Regions from separate parts of the Arthrobacter sp. 35/47 genome, predicted to be linked through region 2. Evidence: predicted binding sites of a transcription regulator. Region 2 holds the regulator's gene; each other region holds the start of a gene.
What was found. The regulator LexA, encoded in region 2, represses DNA repair genes until DNA is damaged. The targets are predictions, from matches to a motif close to TCGAACANNTGTTCGA.
Positions count from the first base shown of each region.

Region 1: a site for LexA is predicted at 1,803-1,818, ahead of X803_RS19355 (HNH endonuclease signature motif containing protein). Genes of this name have one in related genera too.
Region 3: a site for LexA is predicted at 1,840-1,855, ahead of ruvA (Holliday junction branch migration protein RuvA). Genes of this name have one in related genera too.

Region 1 is NZ_KI914603.1:95,438-99,565, reverse strand. Features, by position in the region: gene X803_RS19365 (beta-xylosidase/alpha-l-arabinosidase) at 1-356, opposite strand, end outside; gene X803_RS19360 (LacI family DNA-binding transcriptional regulator) at 595-1,641, shown strand; gene X803_RS19355 (HNH endonuclease signature motif containing protein) at 1,831-3,588, shown strand.
Region 2 is NZ_KI914613.1:124,918-129,045, forward strand. Features, by position in the region: gene X803_RS0113075 (ATP-dependent DNA helicase) at 1-1,363, shown strand, start outside; gene lexA (transcriptional repressor LexA) at 1,415-2,065, opposite strand; gene X803_RS19915 (LysM peptidoglycan-binding domain-containing protein) at 2,431-2,820, shown strand; gene X803_RS0113090 (histidinol-phosphate transaminase) at 2,905-4,014, shown strand; gene hisB (imidazoleglycerol-phosphate dehydratase HisB) at 4,084-4,128, shown strand, end outside.
Region 3 is NZ_KI914581.1:162,549-166,676, forward strand. Features, by position in the region: gene ruvB (Holliday junction branch migration DNA helicase RuvB) at 50-1,171, opposite strand; gene ruvA (Holliday junction branch migration protein RuvA) at 1,171-1,800, opposite strand; gene ruvC (crossover junction endodeoxyribonuclease RuvC) at 1,942-2,514, opposite strand; gene X803_RS0101160 (YebC/PmpR family DNA-binding transcriptional regulator) at 2,545-3,303, opposite strand; gene pdxT (pyridoxal 5'-phosphate synthase glutaminase subunit PdxT) at 3,287-4,000, opposite strand.

The DNA.
Region 1 (4,128 bases), on a different contig from region 2:
CATTCCTCGTGAACGATCGCGGGGATGCCGAACCGGCTTGAGCCGGCGATGTGCTGTTGGGATGCCGCCAGGGACCGTGCGGCGGCGACCGGCTCTACCGGGGCGGTTCCGAATGGCCGGGTCAGTTGGCCGAGGCCGTTCTCCGTGAGGGAGTTCCAGTCGATCGGTTCCGCCAGATCCTTCTGGAGAGGCGCTACGCCGGTGCCCGAAGCATCGGCGCCCACCCAGACGCCCACCAGTTGCGCGGCTTTTTCCTCCAGGGTCATGCGGGCAACGAGATCCGCGGCCCTTGCCGATGGAGAGGCGGATGCGTCCTGCCAGTGCTCGGCGCGGACAGACCCCGTAACGGTGGACATGGAACCCCTTTGTTGATTTCCGGCACTGACTGCGCTGGTCTGGCTTCGAGCTCTGGGAGTTAGTTCTCTTTGCCCCCGCGAGCTAGTTTCGAAAACTGTTGCGAAATGTTTGATGTAATACTTGTCACTATCTGGGGAACTGTCAAGACCTTTTCCACCGTTGAAAATTCGCGCCGAGAGCCGCACGCGGGAACTGCTACGGTTTCCACAGAGATTTCGAAAGAGCGAGGACACCCACATGTCAGCCGAAGGATCATCGACCACCGGCACCGCCAATGGCCGGACGACGATCGCCGAGATCGCCGCGAAGATCGGCGTTTCGGTCCCGTCAGTGTCAAAGGTGCTCAATGGCCGCTCTGATGTTGCGCCGGCGACCCGGCTGAAGATTGAAAAGGCGCTGCAGGAGCACAACTACCAGCGGCATTCCAAGCAGACCGGGACGTCGTCGTCACCCTTGGTGGAGCTGGTTTTTCATGAGCTGGATTCCGCCTGGTCGATCGAAATCATCCGTGGTGTGGAGAGCGCGGCGCGGCGCAACGGTCTCGCGGTGGTTCTCTCCGATCTTGGTGGACGGCACAGCCCGGAGCAGCGATGGATGGACGAGGTGCTGGCCCGGCGGCCGCTCGGTGTCATCCTGGTGCTGTCAACCCTGACCGCTGAGCAGCGCCGCCAGTTCGACACCCGCGGCATCCGCTACGTTGTCCTGGATACCGATGGTGAGCCGCCGGCCGATGTTCTCGCTGTCGGATCAAACAACTGGTACGGCGGCCTTTCGGCCACGCGCCATCTGCTGTCTTTGGGGCATCGTCGGATAGCCATGATTTCGGGGCCGGAGGATGTCCTCTGTTCCCGTGCCCGTGTGGACGGTTACCGTGCAGCGCACGCGGAAGCCGGCATTCCGCTTCTGGAAGACGCCATCCGTTGGGGTGATTTTTCGGTGGCCGGCGGTTTTGAAAACGGCACCGCCATTCTCAGCCGCCCTGATCGTCCGACGGCGATTTTTGCCGGCTCCGATATGCAGGCACTCGGCGTGCTGCGGGCAGCGCGCGAGCTGGGTATCGACGTGCCGCGGGAGCTATCAGTTGTCGGTTATGACGATCTGCCCCTGGCCGCCTGGGTGGGTCCGTCGCTCACCACCGTGAACCAGCCCCTGACCGACATGGCGGAAACGGCGGTACGGATGGTTGTCGATATCGCGCGGGGCACCGATCCGCGTCCGCGCAGCGTGGAACTCGCCACGCAGTTGGTTGTTCGCGAGAGTACGGGGCCGGCGCCGGCGGGGTGAGGCTTGGGTTCCGGGTTACGGGGCGGCTGATTCCGAGAGTACCGGCACTGCGCTGCTGGTTTGGCCTACGGACGGCGGCGTGTAGATCCGCTCGGTCTATTTGCCGCTGTGGATAAGCAGTGTGTCACTTCTCCTCCACATTGACTGTTGAGGGTCGATAATCGAACATGTATTCGATAAATTTGATTCATGGCCATCGCACTCCACGAGCACCGACTGCAGGAACCCTCTCTGCTGCAGTCAGTGCGGGCCGACCTCGAGGCCTTCAGCACCGAACTCGCTGACGGGTATCTCCTGCAATCACGCAGGGAAACCGCTGCAGCGCTGGTGGAAATCGAGGAACTCTCACGGCTTGTCGATCATCTGCAGCTACTTGCGGTGTCCGCGGTCGTCAGCCAGGACATCGCCGTACTCGGCGAATCGGGACCCGAGCAGGCCACGTCCGCGCAGGACTGGAACGTAACCATCTCATCATCGACCTCGCTGTCGGCATCAGCATCAGCATCGGCACCGGCACCGGCACCGGCACCGGCTCCAGCATCGTCGTCGTCGTCGTCGGCGTCGGCGTCGGCGCGCAGCAGGCAGCCGCTGTCGATCCACCGAAACACCGCCGAGTACCTGCGCGCGAAAATCCGTATCAGCCGCAGCGAAGCCAACCGCCGCCTACGCCTGGCTGCAACCATCATCCCGGCGAGCACAGGACCGGGTGCAGCCGCTGAACCTGAACCCAAGCTGCCCGTGCTCGCGGAGGCTTCATCTGCGGGGTGCCTGAGTATGCGGGCGTCCACCATGATTTGTGACGCGGTCGAGCGGGTCCGGCCGGTCGCCGAATCCCACCAACTGGAGGCCATGGAGCAGCATCTCACCAGGCAAGCCATCGAATCGGACGAAGACTGCCTGCGAGTGCTCGCCCGCCGCTGGGAAAGCACCCTGGACCAGGACGGTCAGGAACCCACCGAGAAGATACTCAGGGCACGCCAGGGAGTCTTCCTCCGCGGCCGACGCAACGGACTGCACTTCCTGGAAATCGGCGCCACCGACGAACAGTTCGAACACCTCTCCACCGTCATGAACACCGCAACCAACCCAAGAGTCGGCACTCCCACCACCCAACACGGCGGCCCCGGCACCCCGCATCCCGACGGCACGGGTCCTGCTACCGATACCGCCACCAATTCCGGTAGCCCCGCATGCTCCACAGTTGCAGGTACAGGAGCGGGAAACGCCGCACCAGTGAACGGCGACGCCCCTGGCTCACCGAAACCGCTCGAAGGCCCCCAACCCACCCGGGCACAGAACCTGCTGATCGGACTCGTGTCGGCCTGCCGTATAGCCCTGGCCAGCGACGGCCTTCCAGCATCCGGCGGACACCGGCCGCAGGTCATGGTCACCATCAACTACCGCGACCTCATCAACGACCTCGAAAAGGCCGACACCGCGTACGCCGGAAACGCCGGCCACGACGAAAGGACCGGAAACGGCGGCCGCCCCGGCCACGCCGGACACGCCGTCTTCGCCCACCAACTGAGCGCCCGCAGCATCCGCGAACTCGCCTGCGACGCCGACATCATCCCCATCGTCCTCGGCGGTGAAGGCCAGATCCTCGACCTCGGCCGCACCAGGCGCCTCTTTCCCGCCTACCTGCGCCGAGCACTCGTCGCACGGGACAAAGGCTGCGCCTTCCCCGACTGCACCGTCCCAGCAACCTGGTGCGAAGCCCACCACATCATCCCCTGGGCCACCGGAGGCACAACCACCCTCAGCGACGGCGTCCTCGTCTGCTCACGCCACCACCACGTCCTCCACGAAAACGACTGGACCGTGGAATCCATCCACGGCATCCCCTGGTTCAGACCACCCAAATACCTGGACCCCAACCGCACTCGACGAAGAAACACCTACTGGCAGGTCGAACAACTGGTCCACCAGCAACTCCATCACCACTGAGCTAGGTGAGGGCCTCGACAGAAGTAGAACTGAAGGGCCCGACGGTAGCAGTCATACCGACGACGATCGCTCATCCAAGTCGACCTCTTGTCGCATGCCGCAAAAGCAAAGCGGCCTGCCCGAGCAAGAGCTGACACGCCGTCTTCGCCCACCAACTGAGCGCCCGCAGCATCCGCGAACTCGCCTGCGACGCCGACATCATCCCCATCGTCCTCGGCGGTGAAGGCCAGATCCTCGACCTCGGCCGCACCAGGCGCCTCTTTCCCGCCTACCTGCGCCGAGCACTCGTCGCACGGGACAAAGGCTGCGCCTTCCCCGACTGCACCGTCCCAGCAACCTGGTGCGAAGCCCACCACATCATCCCCTGGGCCACCGGAGGCACAACCACCCTCAGCGACGGCGTCCTCGTCTGCTCACGCCACCACCACGTCCTCCACGAAAACGACTGGACCGTGGAATCCATCCACGGCATCCCCTGGTTCAGACCACCCAAATACCTGGACCCCAACCGCACTCGACGAAGAAACACCTACTGGCAGG
Region 2 (4,128 bases):
GGCGGACATCGTGATCACTAATCACGCGCTGCTGGCCATCAACGCTTTCGAGGGGCTCGCGGTGCTGCCCGAACACGACGTGGTGGTGATCGATGAGGCGCATGAACTTCACGACCGCGTTACCTCCGCCGTATCGGGACAGCTGTCCGGAGCGTTGATCGGAGCCGCGGCAGCTGCAGCGAGACGTCATCTGGGCGCCAACACCGATACACTCCAGGCGGCCCAGACCGCCTTTGAGCACGCTTTCGACGCCCAGCCCTCCGGCCTGATGGCAGCGGGACTGAGCGAGCAGCAGGAGCTTGCCTTGGTGCAGTTGCGCGAAGCCTGCCGCCTGGCGCTGTCCGAGTCGAGTTCGGACGGTTCCGCCCAGTCGGTGGACGGCGGCCGCCAGATGGCCCGCTCACGCCTGCTGGTGCTGCTCGAATTCGCTGAACGGATGGTCGCGGCCCGTGGCGCCGGGGAAGTGCTGTGGTCCAGCCGGCCGAGCACGTTCACCCCCGGTTCCGGATACTCGGCTGCAGACGAATCCTCGCCGGCAACGATCAGCATTGCGCCCCTGTCGGTGGCGGGACGGCTCAGGCGCGGACTGTTCGAGGACCATACTGTTGTGCTTACGTCGGCAACCCTGGCGATCGGGTCGGAGTTCGGACCAGTCGCGGGTTCGCTCGGACTGACAGGGGAGGGCGCACCGTCCTGGACAGGAGTCGACGTCGGAAGCCCGTTCGACTACCCGCGGCAAGGCGTGCTGTATGTCGCCAAGGACCTGCCGAAACCCGGCAGGGGAACGTCGGAGGAACAGCTGGACGAGCTGGAGGCCCTCATCAAGGCCTCCCGCGGAGGAGCGCTGGGCCTGTTCTCCTCGCGGCGCGCCGCTGAAGAGGCCGCTGACGCCCTGCGGCAGAGGGTCGACGTTGAAATCCTCTGCCAGGGCGAGTCCTCCATGTCCGCGTTGGTCAAACAGTTCGCGGAGGAGCCCGACACCTGCCTGTTCGGCACCATGTCACTCTGGCAGGGCGTCGATGTGCCGGGGAACGCCTGCCGGCTCGTGACCATCGACCGGATACCCTTTCCGCGCCCCGACGACCCGCTGATGACCGCGCGCACCCGCGCTGTGGCGAAGGCCGGTGGAAACGGCTTCATCAGTGTCTCGGCCACCCATGCCGCCGTCCGGCTTGCGCAGGGAGCGGGGCGCCTCATCCGCGCCCGGGACGACAAGGGGATGGTGGCCATCCTGGATTCGCGGCTGGCTACCGCCGGCTACGGCGGTTTCCTCCGGGCAGCGCTGCCCCCGTTCTGGCCGACCACCGACCGGGCTACCGCTCTGGGCATCCTGTCACGGCTGGCCGCCGCGCAGCCGGCGTAACCGACGCTTCCGCAACCGGGGCAGATGCTGCTCTCGGGCGCCGCAGCGACCTCAGAGGGCGCGCATCACCGATACAACCTTGCCCATGATCGTGGCATGGTCGCCGAGGATGGGTTCATAACTGGTGTTCTGCGGCAGGAGCCAGGTGTGGCCGTCCCGCTGCCGGAATGTCTTCACGGTGGCCTCGTCGTCAAGCAGGGCAGCCACAACATCGCCGTTTTCCGCCGTGCTCTGCTGGCGGACCACCACCCAGTCACCGTCGCAGATAGCTGCGTCGATCATCGAGTCACCGGATACCCGCAGCATGAAGAGGTCCCCATGGCCGACAAGCTGGCGCGGAAGCGGCATGACATCCTCCACGACCTGATCTGCCAGGATAGGACCGCCCGCCGCAATGCGGCCCACGAGCGGAACCATCGCCGCATCGACCGCTGACACCGGAGCAGGCTCCTCCTCGGAGGACGGTAGGACCCGCGGCGCCTTCTCACCGAAGGTGAGGGGAAGCAGGATCTCCATTGCCCGCGGACGCTTGGGATCGCGGCGGATGTAACCCATCCGCTCCAGCTGGGCGAGCTGGTGCGTCACGCTAGACAGGCTGGCCAGTCCCACCGTGTCACCGATCTCACGCATGGACGGCGGATAGCCGTGCGCTGCCACACTGCGCTGGATGGTTTCGAGGATTTTCTTCTGCCGGGGCGTCATCCCCTTGGGAATAGCCCGGCCACGCGGACGCCCGCGCCCCCGCTTTGCACCGGAAGCCGACGCCTCTGCCATGTCCCCTGCCGCACTGAGATCTGCCACCAGTATGCATCCCTTTCCCTGGGCCGGACCCGGGCCAGCCGGCCCTCCAACCTGTTTTGTCAGTGGTGGGTGATGAGCTGGTTTTCGAAGCGGCCGGACCGTCACCCTCACCAGCAACGCTAGGGGACAGCGAACGCCTTTTCAAACATTTGTTCGAGCGAGTCTCGACAATATTAGTTCACAGGTGCTAAGAATAAACACAGAGGAATAGAACACAGCTTCGAATAAAGCTGTCGGACATCCACATCATCAAGAAAGGTGACGCCATGTCGACGCTCCATATCGCAGGAACCGCACCCTCATTCCAGCTGGACATCCGGGGAAGCCGTGCGGCCGGGCGGGCCCCTCGCCTGCATCTGACGCGGCGGGGCTGGATCGTGCTGGTAGCGGCACCCCTTGCCCTGCTCGCAGCCGCTCTGCTCATCGTCAGTGCGTTCTTCTCCTCGCAGGCACAGGCTGCGGCAAGCGGGACTGCCGTTACGGAGACGGTGCGCGTAAGCGTGACGTCAGGAGAAACGCTGTGGGCACTCGCGGCCGAGTACGCCCCGGAACGGGACCCACGCGCCGTCGTTGAGGAAATCGTGGAACTGAATGCGCTGGCCTCCTCAACGGTGCAGGCCGGGCAGTCGCTTCATATCCCCGTCGGCAACCCATAACAGGGCTCTACAGAATCGGTGTCACAGTGTCCCTGGGCGCAATGCGATTCTGCATTGTGGATCCCGCGGCCTTAAACTCTGGTGGTGACCGATCAGCTTGAACGCCTCAGCCGTCTGCCGATCAGGGACAACCTCAGGGGCCTGCGCCCCTACGGAGCTCCCCAGATCGATGTTCCCATCCTGCTGAATGTCAATGAGAACACCCACGGCGTCCCCGGGGACGTGCGCAGGGCGATTGTCGAAGCGGTGCAGGACGCAGTGGCCGGGCTCAACCGCTACCCTGACCGGGAGTTCACCCTGCTTCGTGAGCACCTCGCCGGTTATCTCGGCCACGGTCTCACCGCAGACAACATCTGGGCCGCCAACGGGTCAAACGAGGTGCTGCAGCATATTCTCCTCGCCTTCGGCGGGCCCGGCCGCACCGCCCTTGGATTCCCGCCCACCTATTCGATGTACCCCCTCCTTGCAGGGTCCACCGGGACCTCCTACTTGGCCGGCACGAGAGCGGACAACTTCGACCTCGATGCCGGAGCGACGGCCGAGCAGGTCGCGGAAACAGGTGCCAACATCGTGTTCCTGTGCAGCCCGAACAACCCAACGGGCACGGCCTTGTCCCTGGACGTTGTCGCCGCGGCGTACGAGGCAGGAGAAGCGGCCAGGGCGATCATCATCGTCGACGAGGCCTACGCCGAGTTCTCCCACACCGGCACTCCGAGTGCCCTGGAACTGCTGCCGGGACGGGAACGGCTCATCGTCTCGCGCACCATGAGCAAGGCTTTCGCCCTCGCCGGGGCCCGGGTTGGATACCTGGCCGCGGCGCCGGAGATTTCCGACGCCCTCCGACTCGTTCGTCTTCCGTACCACCTCTCAGCAATCACCCAGGCCACTGCAATAGCGGCGCTGACCCACTCAGCGAAACTGCTCGCCAACGTTGACGAGATCAAAAGGCAGAGGGACCGCATCGTGTCCGCGCTCACCGGCCTCGGGCTTCCCGTAGCGCCGTCGGATTCCAACTTCGTCCTCTTCGGCGGGCTCGAGGATCCGCGGGCCGTATGGCAGGGACTGCTGGACGCAGGAGTGCTTATCCGGGACGTCGGTATACCAGGCCATCTACGGGTCACCGCCGGAACGGAAGAGGAAACCAGGATCTTCCTCGAAACCCTCGAATCTCTGATCCGGCCCTCCGTCTCATAAACTGGACGCCGGATGCATGTACGGGCGTTTCGCCCGCCTGTCGCTGTTACAACTGTTAGGACTCTCCCCATGACCGCGGAAGCTACTGCCCGACGCGCTGCGCGACGTGAGCGA
Region 3 (4,128 bases), on a different contig from region 2:
GTGCCACACGCCATATCAGTCTACGCCGGAACGGGACCCGATTTTCGCATCAGCCTTCCCGACTGCTCCATTCCGTTTCGCTTCGGCGGCTATCTTCCAGCCCGGAGGAAGAATCATCCTGATAGACGGAGAAGAGGTCTTCCGGCATGGCTGCGGCGACGGTGGGAGGCATGACGAGACCCAGATGCTCCCACGCAGCCGCGGTCGCGATCCGCCCGCGGGGGGTCCTGCCAAGCATCCCCTCCCGCACCAGGTACGGCTCGGCCACTGTCTCAACGGTCTCGGGCTCCTCCCCCACGGCAATAGCGAGCGTGGACAGACCCACCGGCCCCCCGTTGAACTTTGTGACCAGTGCGGTGAGCACGGCGCGGTCCAGCCGGTCGAGCCCTTTTGCGTCCACCTCGTACATGTCCAGCGCTGAGCCGGCGCACCTGGCGTCGATGACGTCCACCCCGTGCACCAGCGCCCAGTCACGGACACGCCGCAGCAACCGGTTGGCTATTCTCGGGGTGCCCCTGGACCGGCCGGCCACTTCCGCGAACGCGGCCGAATTGACACGCATGTCCATCATCATGGCCGACCGCCGGAGCACCAGCTCGAGTTCGCCCGTTGAGTAGAACTCAAGGTGCCCGGTGAAGCCGAAGCGATCACGCAACGGTCCGGGAAGCAGACCCGCGCGGGTTGTCGCCCCGACCAGGGTGAACGGCGGGAGATCCAGCGGGATGGCGGTGGCACCGGGCCCCTTGCCCACGATGATGTCGACGCGGAAGTCTTCCATCGCCATGTAGAGCATTTCCTCCGCCGGACGTGACATGCGGTGGATCTCATCGAGGAACAGCACTTCCCCTTCGGTGAGGGAGGAGAGAATCGCAGCGAGGTCTCCTGCGTGCTGGATTGCCGGCCCCGAACTGATGCGCAGGGGGGCGTTCATTTCCGCGGCGATGATCATCGCCAGGGTGGTTTTTCCAAGTCCCGGCGGACCGGAAAGGAGCACATGGTCGGCGCTCCGGCCGCGCATCCGCGAGGCTTCGAGCACCAGGGACAGCTGGCGCCGCACCCGGGCCTGACCAACGAAGTCATCAAGGTTCTTTGGCCTCAGGGCTGCTTCTACGGCCCTGTCCTCAGGGTCGACTGCCGCCGAGACCAGCGGCTGTTCCTGATCCGCCGCCATCAGTTCACCGATGCCCGGGCCGAGCTGCGTGCACCGTCCTGGCCCAGACGTCTAAGGGTCAGTTTGAGAATCGACCCGACGTCACCGGCGGCAGCAACCTCGGGCGATTCCTTCACCGCCGCCTCGATGGCGCTGCCGGCGTCTTTCTCCGACCACCCAAGGCCCATCATCGCGGCGAGAACCTGCGACTGCCAGGCATCCGCTGCGGTTCCCGGTGTGTCTGATTCCAGCGGAACGAGCTTGTCGGCAAGCTCGAGCACGATGCGGCGCGCGCCCTTGGGACCGATACCCGGCACTTTGCTGAACGCCTTGTCGTCCCCCGAGGACGCTGCGACACGAATGGCGGCGGGCGGGTGCACCGCGAGGACAGCAAGGGCCAGCCGCGGGCCCACGCCGCTGACTCCGAGAAGCGTCTCGAACACTTCGCGCTCTTCGGGATCAGTGAACCCGAACAGTGTCATGGAGTCCTCACGGACGATCATCGACGTGAAAACCCTGGCCTGGTTGCCCGCGCGGAGGGTGGACAGCGTCTGCGGCGTGGCCTGCACCTGCATCCCGAAACCGTTGACGTCGAGAACGGCGGAGTGCAGGCCGACATGGCTGACTGTGCCGGTCAGTGAACTGATCATGCGCTGGGCTCCAGGGGCTGGGGATCGAAGGGAATATCACCGAACATATCTACGAATCAGCGTACGGCGTGTACCCGACAATTCCGTGCCCGCCACACCGTGTCCGCTGGATCACCGGACCGGGCGCCCACGAGCGGGCGGTTACCGGCGTCGTCGGGCTTTGGCTTCCGCGTCCGCCCAGAGCCGCTGCGCTGCTGTCTGCCCGGTGCCGCCCTGGGTCCGTACCGAAGCGGAGGATCCGGTGCGCCAGGCGTGGGTGATGGCCAGTGCCAGGGCGTCGGCGGCGTCGGCCGGGGTGGGCGCGGTGGTGAGCCTGAGGATCTTCGTGACCATCTTGGTCACCGCCGCCTTGTCCGACTGGCCGTTTCCGGTCACCGCCGCCTTGACCTCCGTAGGTGTGTGGAGTGCAACCGGGATCCCCCGGCGCGCGGCGGCCGCGATCACCACTCCCGATGCCTGCGCCGTCCCCATCACGGTGCTCACATTGAGCTGGCTGAAGACACGTTCGACGGCGAGGACCGCCGGAGTGTGGAGGTCCAGCCAGGCGTCCACCGACTCCGCGATCATCAGGAGCCGCCGGTCCAGGCTGTGGTCCGCCGGCGTCCCCACCACGCCGACGGCCACCAGGGTTGCGCGGCGGTTGGGTTCGACGTCCACCACGGCCAGCCCGCAGCGGGTGAGGCCGGGGTCGACCCCCATGACACGCAGGGTCACGGGGATCCGCCGGGCGCGCCGGCAGCCGGACTAATCGTCGCTCTCCAGCTGCGCCCTGACGTCCTCGCTCAGCTCGGCGTTCGAGTACACGTTCTGCACGTCATCCAGTTCCTCGAGAGCGTCCACCAGCTTGAGGAACTTGCGGGCGGCATCCGCGTCGAGTTCCACCTGCATCGAGGGTACAAATTCAACCTCGTCGGTCTCGTATTCGATGCCGGCTTCCTCAAGGCCTGCGACAACCGCGCGCAGGTCCGTGGGTTCGGAGTGTACGTCGAAGCTGTCCCCGGACTCCTTGACCTCTTCGGCGCCTGCGTCGAGGACCGCCATCAGGACGTCATCTTCCGACAGATCGTTCTTCGGGAGCGAGACAACGCCCTTGCGGGCGAACAGGTAGGCCACCGATCCCGGGTCGGCTACCGTTCCGCCGTTACGGGTGATCGCCACCCGGACCTCGGAGGCCGCACGGTTCTTGTTGTCGGTGAGACATTCGATAAGCAGCGCGGAACCCTGCGGACCGCGTGCTTCATAGATGATCTCCGAGTAGTCGACCACCTCGCCGGTGAGCCCGGCGCCGCGCTTGATGGCGCGGTCGATGTTGTCATTGGGCACCGAGGTCTTCTTGGCCTTCTGGACTGCCAGTTCCAGGGCGGGGTTGCCGGACATGTCCGCACCCCCTGCCCGGGCGGCCACCTCGATGTTCTTGATCAGCTTGGCGAAGGACTTTGCGCGTTTGGCATCAATCACGGCCTTCTTGTGTTTGGTGGTAGCCCATTTAGAGTGCCCCGACATGCTCTGCCCTTCTTTTTGCGATCATCGTGAGAAAAAGCTCATGGATGCGGTGCTCACCGGTCACTTCCGGATGGAAGCTGGTGGCCAGCAGGTTTCCTGAACGAACTGCAACAATTCTAGCGACCGGCCCCGCGGTGGAGCGCCCGACGCCGTGTTCGGCCGGCGGCGTATCCGGCGCGTCGACCTGGGCGAGGACCTTCACCGACTCGCCCACCTTCTCCACCCACGGCGCGCGGATGAACACCGCGTGGACGTCCGGCCCGCCCCCGGGAAGCTCCGCAAATGCAAGATCGGTTTCGAAGGACTCGCGCTGCCGCCCGAATGCATTGCGGCGCACCACGATGTCCAGCCCGCCAAGCGTCTGCTGCGGGTTACCCTGCAGGTCCACGGACGGATCCGCAATGGTGTCGGCGAGCATGATCATCCCGGCACAGGACCCGTACACCGGAAATCCGTCGCGGATACGTTCGCGGAGGGGTTCGGCGAGGTCGAAGGCACGCGTCAGCTTGTCCATGGTGGTCGATTCGCCGCCCGGAATGATCAGCCCCTCAACCGCGTCGAGCTCACTGGGACGACGCACGGGAGAGGCCTTGCCCCCCAGGGATTCGATCACCCGGATGTGTTCGCGTACGTCGCCCTGAACCGCCAGGACGCCCACGCGCACGGCCGGGTTCTGATCAGGAATGGTGGAAGTCACCGGCCCATTCTAGTTTGGCGCAGGGCCTTCCTACCGAATCGGCCTGGTCCGGGGTGCACCGCGGAGCCTCCCCCGCAGCCATAGCGGCACCGCAATCAAATCGCGATAAGTTAGACCCCATGTCTGGT